Regions from separate parts of the Nonomuraea sp. NPDC059023 genome, predicted to be linked through region 2. Evidence: riboswitches for the same ligand, from Rfam matches in the RefSeq annotation. Region 2 holds a riboswitch; each other region holds the start of a gene.
The links. Region 2 has a riboswitch for cobalamin ahead of ACFWYW_RS44680 (ABC transporter substrate-binding protein). Riboswitches for the same ligand answer to the same signal wherever they lie in the genome.

Region 1: another riboswitch for cobalamin. It lies ahead of ACFWYW_RS09565 (ribonucleoside-diphosphate reductase subunit alpha); the one in region 2 lies ahead of ACFWYW_RS44680 (ABC transporter substrate-binding protein).
Region 3: another riboswitch for cobalamin. It lies ahead of ACFWYW_RS49250 (ABC transporter substrate-binding protein); the one in region 2 lies ahead of ACFWYW_RS44680 (ABC transporter substrate-binding protein).
Region 4: another riboswitch for cobalamin. It lies ahead of ACFWYW_RS22445 (CoA-acylating methylmalonate-semialdehyde dehydrogenase); the one in region 2 lies ahead of ACFWYW_RS44680 (ABC transporter substrate-binding protein).

Annotation. Positions count from the first base shown of each region.
Region 1 covers NZ_JBHYIO010000004.1:298,474-300,665, reverse strand. Annotated here, with positions in the region: gene ACFWYW_RS09565 (ribonucleoside-diphosphate reductase subunit alpha) at 1-829, opposite strand, end outside; cobalamin riboswitch at 942-1,143, opposite strand; gene ACFWYW_RS09560 (Bug family tripartite tricarboxylate transporter substrate binding protein) at 1,168-2,094, opposite strand; gene ACFWYW_RS09555 (ArsR/SmtB family transcription factor) at 2,180-2,192, opposite strand, start outside.
Region 2 covers NZ_JBHYIO010000037.1:74,182-76,373, reverse strand. Annotated here, with positions in the region: gene ACFWYW_RS44680 (ABC transporter substrate-binding protein) at 1-1,061, opposite strand, end outside; cobalamin riboswitch at 1,193-1,389, opposite strand; gene ACFWYW_RS44675 ((2Fe-2S) ferredoxin domain-containing protein) at 1,448-1,831, opposite strand; gene ACFWYW_RS44670 (hypothetical protein) at 1,864-2,192, opposite strand, start outside.
Region 3 covers NZ_JBHYIO010000045.1:31,055-33,246, forward strand. Annotated here, with positions in the region: gene ACFWYW_RS49250 (ABC transporter substrate-binding protein) at 1-824, opposite strand, end outside; cobalamin riboswitch at 864-986, opposite strand; gene ACFWYW_RS49255 (PepSY domain-containing protein) at 1,113-1,724, shown strand; gene ACFWYW_RS49260 (fumarate reductase/succinate dehydrogenase flavoprotein subunit) at 1,759-2,192, opposite strand, start outside.
Region 4 covers NZ_JBHYIO010000012.1:257,421-259,612, reverse strand. Annotated here, with positions in the region: gene metE (5-methyltetrahydropteroyltriglutamate--homocysteine S-methyltransferase) at 1-377, opposite strand, end outside; cobalamin riboswitch at 524-697, opposite strand; cobalamin riboswitch at 763-935, shown strand; gene ACFWYW_RS22445 (CoA-acylating methylmalonate-semialdehyde dehydrogenase) at 1,078-2,192, shown strand, end outside.

The DNA.
Region 1 (2,192 bases), on a different contig from region 2:
GGTTCAGGTTGTGGGTACGACGGGCGTCCTCACCGGTGTTCTCCCGCAGCTCCAGGAACTCCTCGATGTCGGCGTGCCAGGTCTCCAGGTAGACGCAGGCCGCGCCCTTGCGCCGGCCGCCCTGGTTGACGGCGGCGACGGAGGAGTCCAGCGTGCGCAGCCACGGCACGATGCCGTTGGAGTGCCCGTTCGTGCCCTTGATGAGCGATCCGCGCGAGCGGACCCGGGTCCAGGAGATGCCGATGCCACCGGCGTACTTGGACAGGCGGGCGACCTGCCCGTACCGGTCGTAGATGGACTCCAGCTCGTCCCGGGGCGAGTCCAGCAGGAAGCACGACGACAGCTGCGGCCGGCGGGCGCCGGAGTTGAACAACGTGGGAGAAGACGGCAGATAGGACAAAGTCGACATCAACGCGTACAGCTCGGCGGCCTCGCCGACCGTCTGGGACAGGCCGCAGGCGACGCGGAGCATGAAGTGCTGCGGGCGCTCCAGCACCTTGCGGCTCTCGGGGTGGCGCAGCAGGTAGCGGTCGTAGACCGTGCGCAGGCCGAAGTACTCGAACCGCTCGTCGGCGTCGGCGTCGATGAGCGCGTCCAGCTGTTCACGATTTCGCCGGACGAAGTCGGCGAGCGCGTCCTGGATCAGCCCGGCCGCGTGCGTGGCGGCGATGGAGTCCGAGAACGAGCGGACACCGTGGCCGGCCGCCTCGTCGGCGATCTCTTCGGCCAGCAGCCGCGCGGCGACCCGGGAGTTGGCCGGGTCGGCGATCACGCGCGCCGCCGCCTCCTCGATGGCCAGCCGCCGATCCATCTCAACGATCTGCGTCACGTGCAACACTCCTCGCGAGCGAGCTTTCCCCCTGCGAAGGCACGCGAGAGCGCACGCGGCAAGCACGGAGATCCCCCGGCCGCGCAGCCCCCGGGCCCTCCCTCGAGGCCCAATGGACAAGACAACCGCTGGCAGGTCTTCGGGCTCGCGGGCGTCTCAACGCGTGAGTCCTACTGGCCGTCGCTTCCCGGACCTGGGTCCAGTGCTCATGACGGCGGTCGTTCCCGCTTACCGCTGCGGGGCAGCCCTGGAATCGCACCAGGTTCCCTTTTGCTCCGCCTCCGGGGAGGCGAACCAGCGACAGTGCAGGATCCTACATCTAGTGGCCGATCCCGCAACTATCCCCGGTATGTTGTGCTCGGCGTGTCGAGCATGCCGAGTTCACGGAGTACTCTGCGGGTACGGGCGGACTCGGTGGCCAGCCACGTGGCGAAGTCGTCGCCGCTGAGCGGGATGGCCTCCCAGCCCCCGTTACGGCAGGCCTCGTGCCACGGCGCCGACCGGGTCGCGTCCTCCATCATGCGCACCGCGGCGCCCCGCCGTTCGCCGTCCATCGCGGCGGGCCCGACCACCGCGCACCAGTCGGCGAAGTCGACCCGCACCCCGCACTCCAGGAGCGTCGGGGCATCGACGCCGGGGACCCGGGCGGCCGAGGAGACGGCCAGCGGCCTGATCCGGCCGGAGTCGAGCCGGGCCCGCCAGTCGCGCAGCCGCCCGGTGGCCGCCGCGACCTTGCCGCCCTGCATGGCCGCCGCCACCTCCTGGGCGCCCGGGTAGCCGGTGTAGTCGATCTTCCTGACGTCCACGCCGAGCCCCTGCGCGACCAGGCCGAACAGCAGGTGATCGGGCTCACCCAGGGGCCCGCCGGCCAGGTAGGTGCGCTCCGGCTGGGCCAGCAGGTGGGCGGCGAAGGCGTCGAAGTCCTTGAGCCGCGAGTTGGCCGGCACCACCAGCACCTCGACGTTGCCGGTGAGCCTGGCCAGCGGCGTGGTGGTGACGTGCATGGGGCGCTGGTCGTTCAGCTCGGCGGCGGCCAGCGCGGGCAGGCCGGTGACGGTGACCGTGGTCGTGCCGCCCGTGCCGGTGGCGGGGTAGCCGGTCCTGCGCAGGGTGCGGTAGAGAGCCTGCGCGACCGGGGCCCATCGCTCACCGCCGGGGACGACGCCGACGGGGCCGAGGCCGTGCGCGCCGCCACCCGCGGTGGCGCATCCGGAGGCACAGGCGGCCAGGCCGAGCCCGAGTGCGAAGAACTGCCGACGCCGCATGATGCCCCTCCCCGAACCCCGATAGACCTCCCATTACATGAGGTTATTGGCAGATCACACGGTGTTACACATCGGGGGGCACTCTTCACGTATCATCG
Region 2 (2,192 bases):
TTGCCGCCGCCGGGTCCGAGCGCCTTGTTCGACGACCAGATCTCGCCCGAGGTGAAGGCGGCGAACTTGGCGTAGCGCGGGTCGGCCTTCTCCACGTCCGATAGGCCCTTCCACTCAGCGGCGGTCGCGAGCCAGACCTTGGCGTCCTTGGCCTTGGCCAGCACCGCCTCCAGGTCCAGCGTGCTGCTGCCGGGGCCGGGGGTGTCGGCCCAGGCGTAGCTGCCACCCGCGTCCTTGATCAGCTGGGCGACGTAGCTGCCGCCGTTGGCGATCGACCACTGACCCTCGTACATCTGGCCGGGCAGCACCGTCACCGGCGTGACCGCCTTGACCTTGCCCGTCAGCGCCCGGTAGTCGCTCTCGATCTTGTCGAACACCTGGGTCGCCTGCTGCTCGGTGCCGGTCAGCGCGGCCATCAGCTTGATCCATTCGGCGCGGCCCAGCGGGGAGCTCTCCAGCCACTCGGCGTTGGCGACGATCTTGACACCTGCCTGGCGCAATGGGCCGTAGGCCTTGTCCTCGGTGCCGCCGGTCATCAGCACGCCCGGCTTGGCGGCGATGACCTTCTCGGTGTCGACCTCCTGACCCTTGGCGTACTCGGTGATGGCGCCCTCCTTCACCTTCGCCAGCACCTGTGCCGAGGTGATGAACCCGGCGGAGGCCACGCCTTTGAGCCGGTCGAGCACGCCGAGTTCCGTGACGAAGGGCAGGTGTGTGGTGGAGGCCGAATACAGCGACTCGATGGGGGTCTCGACCACGGTGGCCCCGGCCACCTTCGGGTCGGGCGTGCCGCAGCGCAGCAGCACGTACGTCTCCGGCTTGGCACCGGGTGTGGGCTGCTTGACGGTGATCGTCTGGTAGTGCCTGGCGTAGGTGAGGGTGAAGTTGCCGGCGTGCTTCAGCGTCTGCTTGGCCGGGAAGTAGTCCTTGGCCGGGTCATAGGCGGTGACGCAGCGGCCGTCGGCGGCGGCCGATGGCCTGACGGGCTGGGCCGTACCCGCGCAGCCGGTGACGAGCGCGAGGGCGAGCAGTGCTCCGCCGACAGGGCGAAAGAAACCCAACGGATTCTCCTGGAGGGGAAGGCCGCGACCGCCATTCCTCGACAGCGATCACGGCGTGCGAGGGGGCGGCGCTCCAGGAGGGAGACGGTCGTGCTCACGGTCCATCCTCTCTTGGGGAGATCCGCCCCAATTTCTCGAGGAGGCGACCGCGTGAGTCTCCTGGCTCTCGGGTCAGCGCCTACCCCGGCCTTCCCACCCACGAGAGGCAGTGGCATTGTCGGGGCACGCTCGCCGATCACAGTGGCGGGACCGCGCCGGATTCACACCGGCTTCCTCGTTCCGCCGTCGCCTACGCCGATATCGTCGCACACGTCTTCAGGACTTATCCGGGCGAAGCCGTGTCGAGGGGAACCGGCCTTGACCAGCCCACGATTCCTCGTGCACGACTAGGACTCTCCAAGAAACGCAATGAGCTCGGTCCGGTCCGATGCCCGTGGGCGAAGACGTCGAGGCGGTGTGAAGCGGTGCAGTTCGAGGATGGGCGGCAGCGGGACCAGTCCTGGGCCGCCGGCGCTGATCCAGTCGGCGACGTCCGTGGTGGCGCCCTCGTCGTTGACCAGCGCAAGCCACACCGGACGACCGCCGGCGGCCCGCCCCTCCGGCGTCGGCTGCACGATGACGACGTTGGCCTGGTCGCACACGTCGAGGCAGTCGGTGACGCGGACGTCGGAGACCTCCGCCAGCCGGCGGATCTGCTCGTCATGGTCGAGGGCGGGCACCTTCCGGACGCTGCCGCAGCAGCAGTCCCGGCACACGGTGATCCTTTTCACGGATTCCTTTCATGAGTACGACAGGGTGTGACTCAGCAGCGCTCGCCGCCCCCACCGGCACGCCAGGAGTAGCAGGCGGGGATCATGACCGGGTTCAGCGAGATCAGCCGGACGCTCCGGCCGATCGGAGTGGGAAAGTCGACGCCGACACACCAGGGCTTGGGGGTGTCGCCGCTGCAGTTGGGGCTCTCTCTCTTGATACGCAACGCCTGTGCGGTGAGGTTCATGTGCGACAGTACGGCGCCGCCGTGGCCGCCCCAGGTGTCGACGGTGTAGGTCGTCCCGCCGTTGAGCTGGTGGGCGTTCCAGGAGCCGACGGTCATGTCCTGGGTGTTGCAGGGGTCGCTGGCGTTGGTGTCGA
Region 3 (2,192 bases), on a different contig from region 2:
TCGTAGATGACGATGATCTCGGGCGCGCGTTCGGCGACCTGCTCGAAGGAGACGTTTCCCCAGGCCTTGGGCAGGTCGGCGAAGAGGTTGGCGCCGCCGGCCAGCTTGATCATCTCGTTGCCGATCCCGGCGCCGCCCGCGGTGAAGGCGGTCTTGTCGCCGGAGTCGTAGACGAACACCTTGGCCGGCTCGACGTCGCCGAGCTTCTTCTTGACGCCGTCCAGGACGGTGCGCATGGCGGTGACCTGCCGCTCCGCGCGCTCGCCGACGCCGAAGACGCGGCCGATGGTACGGATCTCCTCCTCGGCCTGGGCCGCGGTGACCGGGCCGTTCGGGCACTCCTCGGAGTTGACGTGGGTGTCGATGCCGGACTTGGCCAGCACGTCCCGGCCGCGGCCCTCCTTGGCGTCGAAGGCGCTCTCGAAGCCGCCGTAGACGAAGTCCGGCTCGGCCGAGAGCAACGCCTCGAAGGAGGGGTACTCCTTGGCCAGTACCTTGATCCGGTCATATGCCGCCTTGTACTCGGGCAAGATCGCGTCATCGAGGTAAGCGGTGCCCGCCATCGACTTCTCCAGCCCGAGCGCGAGCATGATCTCGGTGGCGTGCTGGTTGAGCGCGACGGCCCGGCGGGGCGGCCGTTCGTAGGTGGTGCTGACGCCGCAGCTCACGACGGTGACGGGGAATCCGGCGGGGGCTCCGGCCGCCTGCTCGGCGGCGGGTGCGGGGGTGCTCGCACAGCCGGCCAGCAGGGCCGAGGCGACGAGCAGGGGTACGAGCGCGCGCGGGCTCGCGGGGAAGGACATGCCGTCCACCGTTCCTCTCATGGGGAGATCCGCCCCAAGGTCGTGAGGTGGCGACCGCGTGAGTCTCCTGGCTCTCGGGTCAACGCTCACCCCGGCCTTCCCGCCCGCGGGGGCAGTGGCTTCGTCGGGGCTCGCTCGCCGATCACAGTGGCGGGACCGCGCCGGGTTCACACCGGCTTCCTCGATCCGCCGTCGCCTATTTCGGGATCTATCGTGGCATATCCGGAGCGCTGCCCGCCCGGCCGTACGTCTTCATGATCTACTGACCTGCGGGAATGCCTAGGAGATATTCGGGGCAGCGTGCACGTCATGGGGGAAAATTCTAAGAAGTACGCTATTCGCGCGGCCGCGGCCGCCGCCGCGCTGTTCACGATCGCGGCCTGCGGTTCCGGGGGCGCCCAGAACACCGCCGGCCTCGCCGTCCAGAGTCCTGCCACACCGCCGGCCGATCCCAGCGACATGGGCTCGCCGGGCGCCGGTACCGGTGCCGACGACATCAAGAAGGCGGGCGAGGCCGCGCTGGCCTCCGTCGAAGGTACGGTCACCGGCCTGGACTCCGACAACGGCGTGTGGAAGGTCACCGTCATCGGCGCGGACGGCGCCGAGAGCAAGGTCCGGGTCGACGCGATGACCTGGAAGGTCGTCGGCACGCCGTCCGCGGAGGCCGACGACGACGCGGAGAAGGCCAAGCACAAGGCGCGCGCCGAGGCGGCCAAGACCAGCTACTCCGACGCCGCGGAGAAGGTCGCCGGCGAGTACCCGGACGGCAAGATCACCGAGCTGTCCCTGGACAGGGACAACGGCACGGTGGTCTGGGAGGCCGACGTGACCGCCGCCGACGGCACCAAGGCGAAGGTCAAGGTCAACGCGGACGACGGCAGCGTGGTCTCGCCGTCGGCCGAGCCGGAATCGACCGGCTGACCGGCCTGAGGGATGGAGAGGCGGCGTGGCGGCGCTACCCGGCCAGCGCCCGTCGCGCGTAAGCGCGCACGTCGGCGTCCGGATCGCCCAGCGCCGCCTCCAGCGCCGCGCCCGCTGCCGCCGTGCCGGCCCAGCGGGTCAGCGCCAGCACGGCCGCCTTGCGCACGTCGAGGTTCTCGTCCGACAGCGCCGCCACGAGCGGCGGCAGCGCGCTGGCGCGGTCGGCGGCGAGCGCGCGGGCCGCGCCCACCCGCACCTGCCACCGCGGGTCGTCCATCGCCTGTACGGCCGCCGCCACCAGCGGCCCGCCCGCACCGGCCGACGACTCCAGGGCGGCGGCCCTGACCAGCGGGTCGGCGTCGGCGGCCAGCGTCTCCAGCACGGGCGCGGGCTTGCCGATGATGCCGAGCCCCTTGGCCACCCAGACCCGTACCTCCCGCGACGGGTCACCGGCGGCGGCCGCCACCA
Region 4 (2,192 bases), on a different contig from region 2:
GGGACCAGGTAGTGGTAGTTGGTGTCGAACCACTTGGTCATCTCCAGCGGCGCCACGTCCTGGGTGCCGCGGGCCATGGCGAAGTAGCCGGCCAGCGGGTCGGCCTCCACGGCCGCCCGGTGCCGCTCGGGGATCGCGCCGACCATGACGGTGGTGTCCAGCACGTGGTCGTACAGCGAGAAGTCGCCGGAGGGGACTTCGCCGAGGCCGGCGTCGGTGAGCTCACGCCAGGCGGCGCGGCGCAGGCCGGCGGCGGCGGCTTCCAGCTCGGCGGCGGTGATCCGGCCCGCCCAGTAGCCTTCGACGGCCTTCTTCAGTTCGCGGCCGGGTCCCTGGCGGGGGTAGCCGTACACGGTGGCGAGCGAACGCTCGGTCACGGAACTCTCCTTCGCGAGTCACGGGGAACATCCCCGGCGTTCGAGCGAAGGCACGGCCCAGGCGCGGGCACACTTCTGGCCCGCGTGGTCGCCCAGCCCTCCCTCGAGGCCGTCCGATGCACCGCGCGCGGGGTGCGCGCGGGCAGTGGCAGGTCTTCGGACTCGCGGGCGCGTCGCACATGCCTACTGGCCGTCGCTTCCCCGGCCCCGGGGGCCGAGTGCTGGTGACGGCGGTCGTTCCCACTCACCGCTGCGGGGCAGTCCCGGATTCGCACCGGGTTCCCTCTTACGACGCCTCGCCTGGCTGACGGGGCGAACCAACTGCGACCCCCACCCTAAGCCAAGGGAAGCCGGCACTGGACTTACTAGGACGTCCAACTATATTTTCAACAGGAACGCTCGCGGTGCAGGGAAGCTGGTGTGAATCCAGCACGGTCCCGCCACTGTGACCGGGGATGTGCGTCATCGCTCGACAGTGCCACTGGCGAAAGCCGGGAAGGCCGGATGACGTGCGCTGATCCGGGAGTCAGGATACCGGCCGCGAGTTCTGGCATGTGTTGTCCACGAGGATGGAGCGAACACGCATGGCACCGGAACGCGCCCGCGGCCCAGGTGATCCGATGGCGACGGCGGTCACTCACCTCTGACCTGCCCTCCTTTGCATGCCCATCCTCGGGTCCACCTGGCGAAAGCAGGCTCCATGATCCGTGAACTGTCCCATTTCATCGGCGGCAAGCACGTCCCCGGCATCTCGGGCACCTTCGGCGACGTCCACGACCCGAACACCGGAACCGTCCAGGCCAGAGTCCCGTTGGCCACTCCGGACGAGACCAGGGCGGCCATCTCCGACGCCGCCGAAGCCCAGGCGGCCTGGGCGGAGTGGAATCCGCAGCGCCGCGCCCGCGTGCTGCTGAGGTTCCTGCACCTGGTCGAGGCCGAACGCGACACCCTGGCCCGGCTACTGTCGTCCGAACACGGCAAGACCGTCGCCGACGCCGACGGCGACATCCAGCGCGGCCTGGAGGTGGTCGAGTTCGCCGCGGGCATCCCCCACCTGCTCAAGGGCGAGTTCACCGACAACGCGGGCAGCGGGATCGACGTCTACTCCATGCGCCGGCCGCTGGGGGTGGTCGCGGGGATCACGCCGTTCAACTTCCCCGCCATGATCCCGCTGTGGCAACTGGCCCCCGCCGTCGCCTGCGGCAACGCCTTCGTGCTCAAACCGTCCGAGCGTGATCCATCAGTTCCGGTACGGCTGGCCGAACTGCTCACCGAAGCCGGCCTCCCACCCGGTGTACTGAACGTGATCCACGGCGCCAAGGACGCTGTCGACACCCTGCTGACCGACGACAGGGTGACCGCGATCGCCTTCGTCGGCTCCACCCGGGTCGCCGAGCACGTCTACACGACCGCCACCGCGCACGGCAAGCGCGCCCAGTGCTTCGGCGGCGCCAAGAACCACCTGATCGTCATGCCCGACGCCGACCTGGACCAGGCCGCGGACGCGCTGATCGGCGCCGGCTACGGCTCGGCGGGCGAACGCTGCATGGCCATCTCGGTGGCCGTCCCCGTGGGACAGGCGACCGCGGACGCGCTGCGGGAACGGCTGGTGGCCAGGATCGGCGAGCTGCGCCTGGGCCGCAGCGACGACCCCGGCGCCGACTTCGGCCCGCTGGTCGGCTCCGACGCCCTGCGGCGCGTCCGCGACTACGTGGAGATCGGCGTGAGCGAGGGCGCCGAGCTCGTGGTCGACGGCCGGGACGCCGACGTGCCGGAGCCGGGCGGCTTCTTCATCGGCCCGTCCCTGTTCGACCA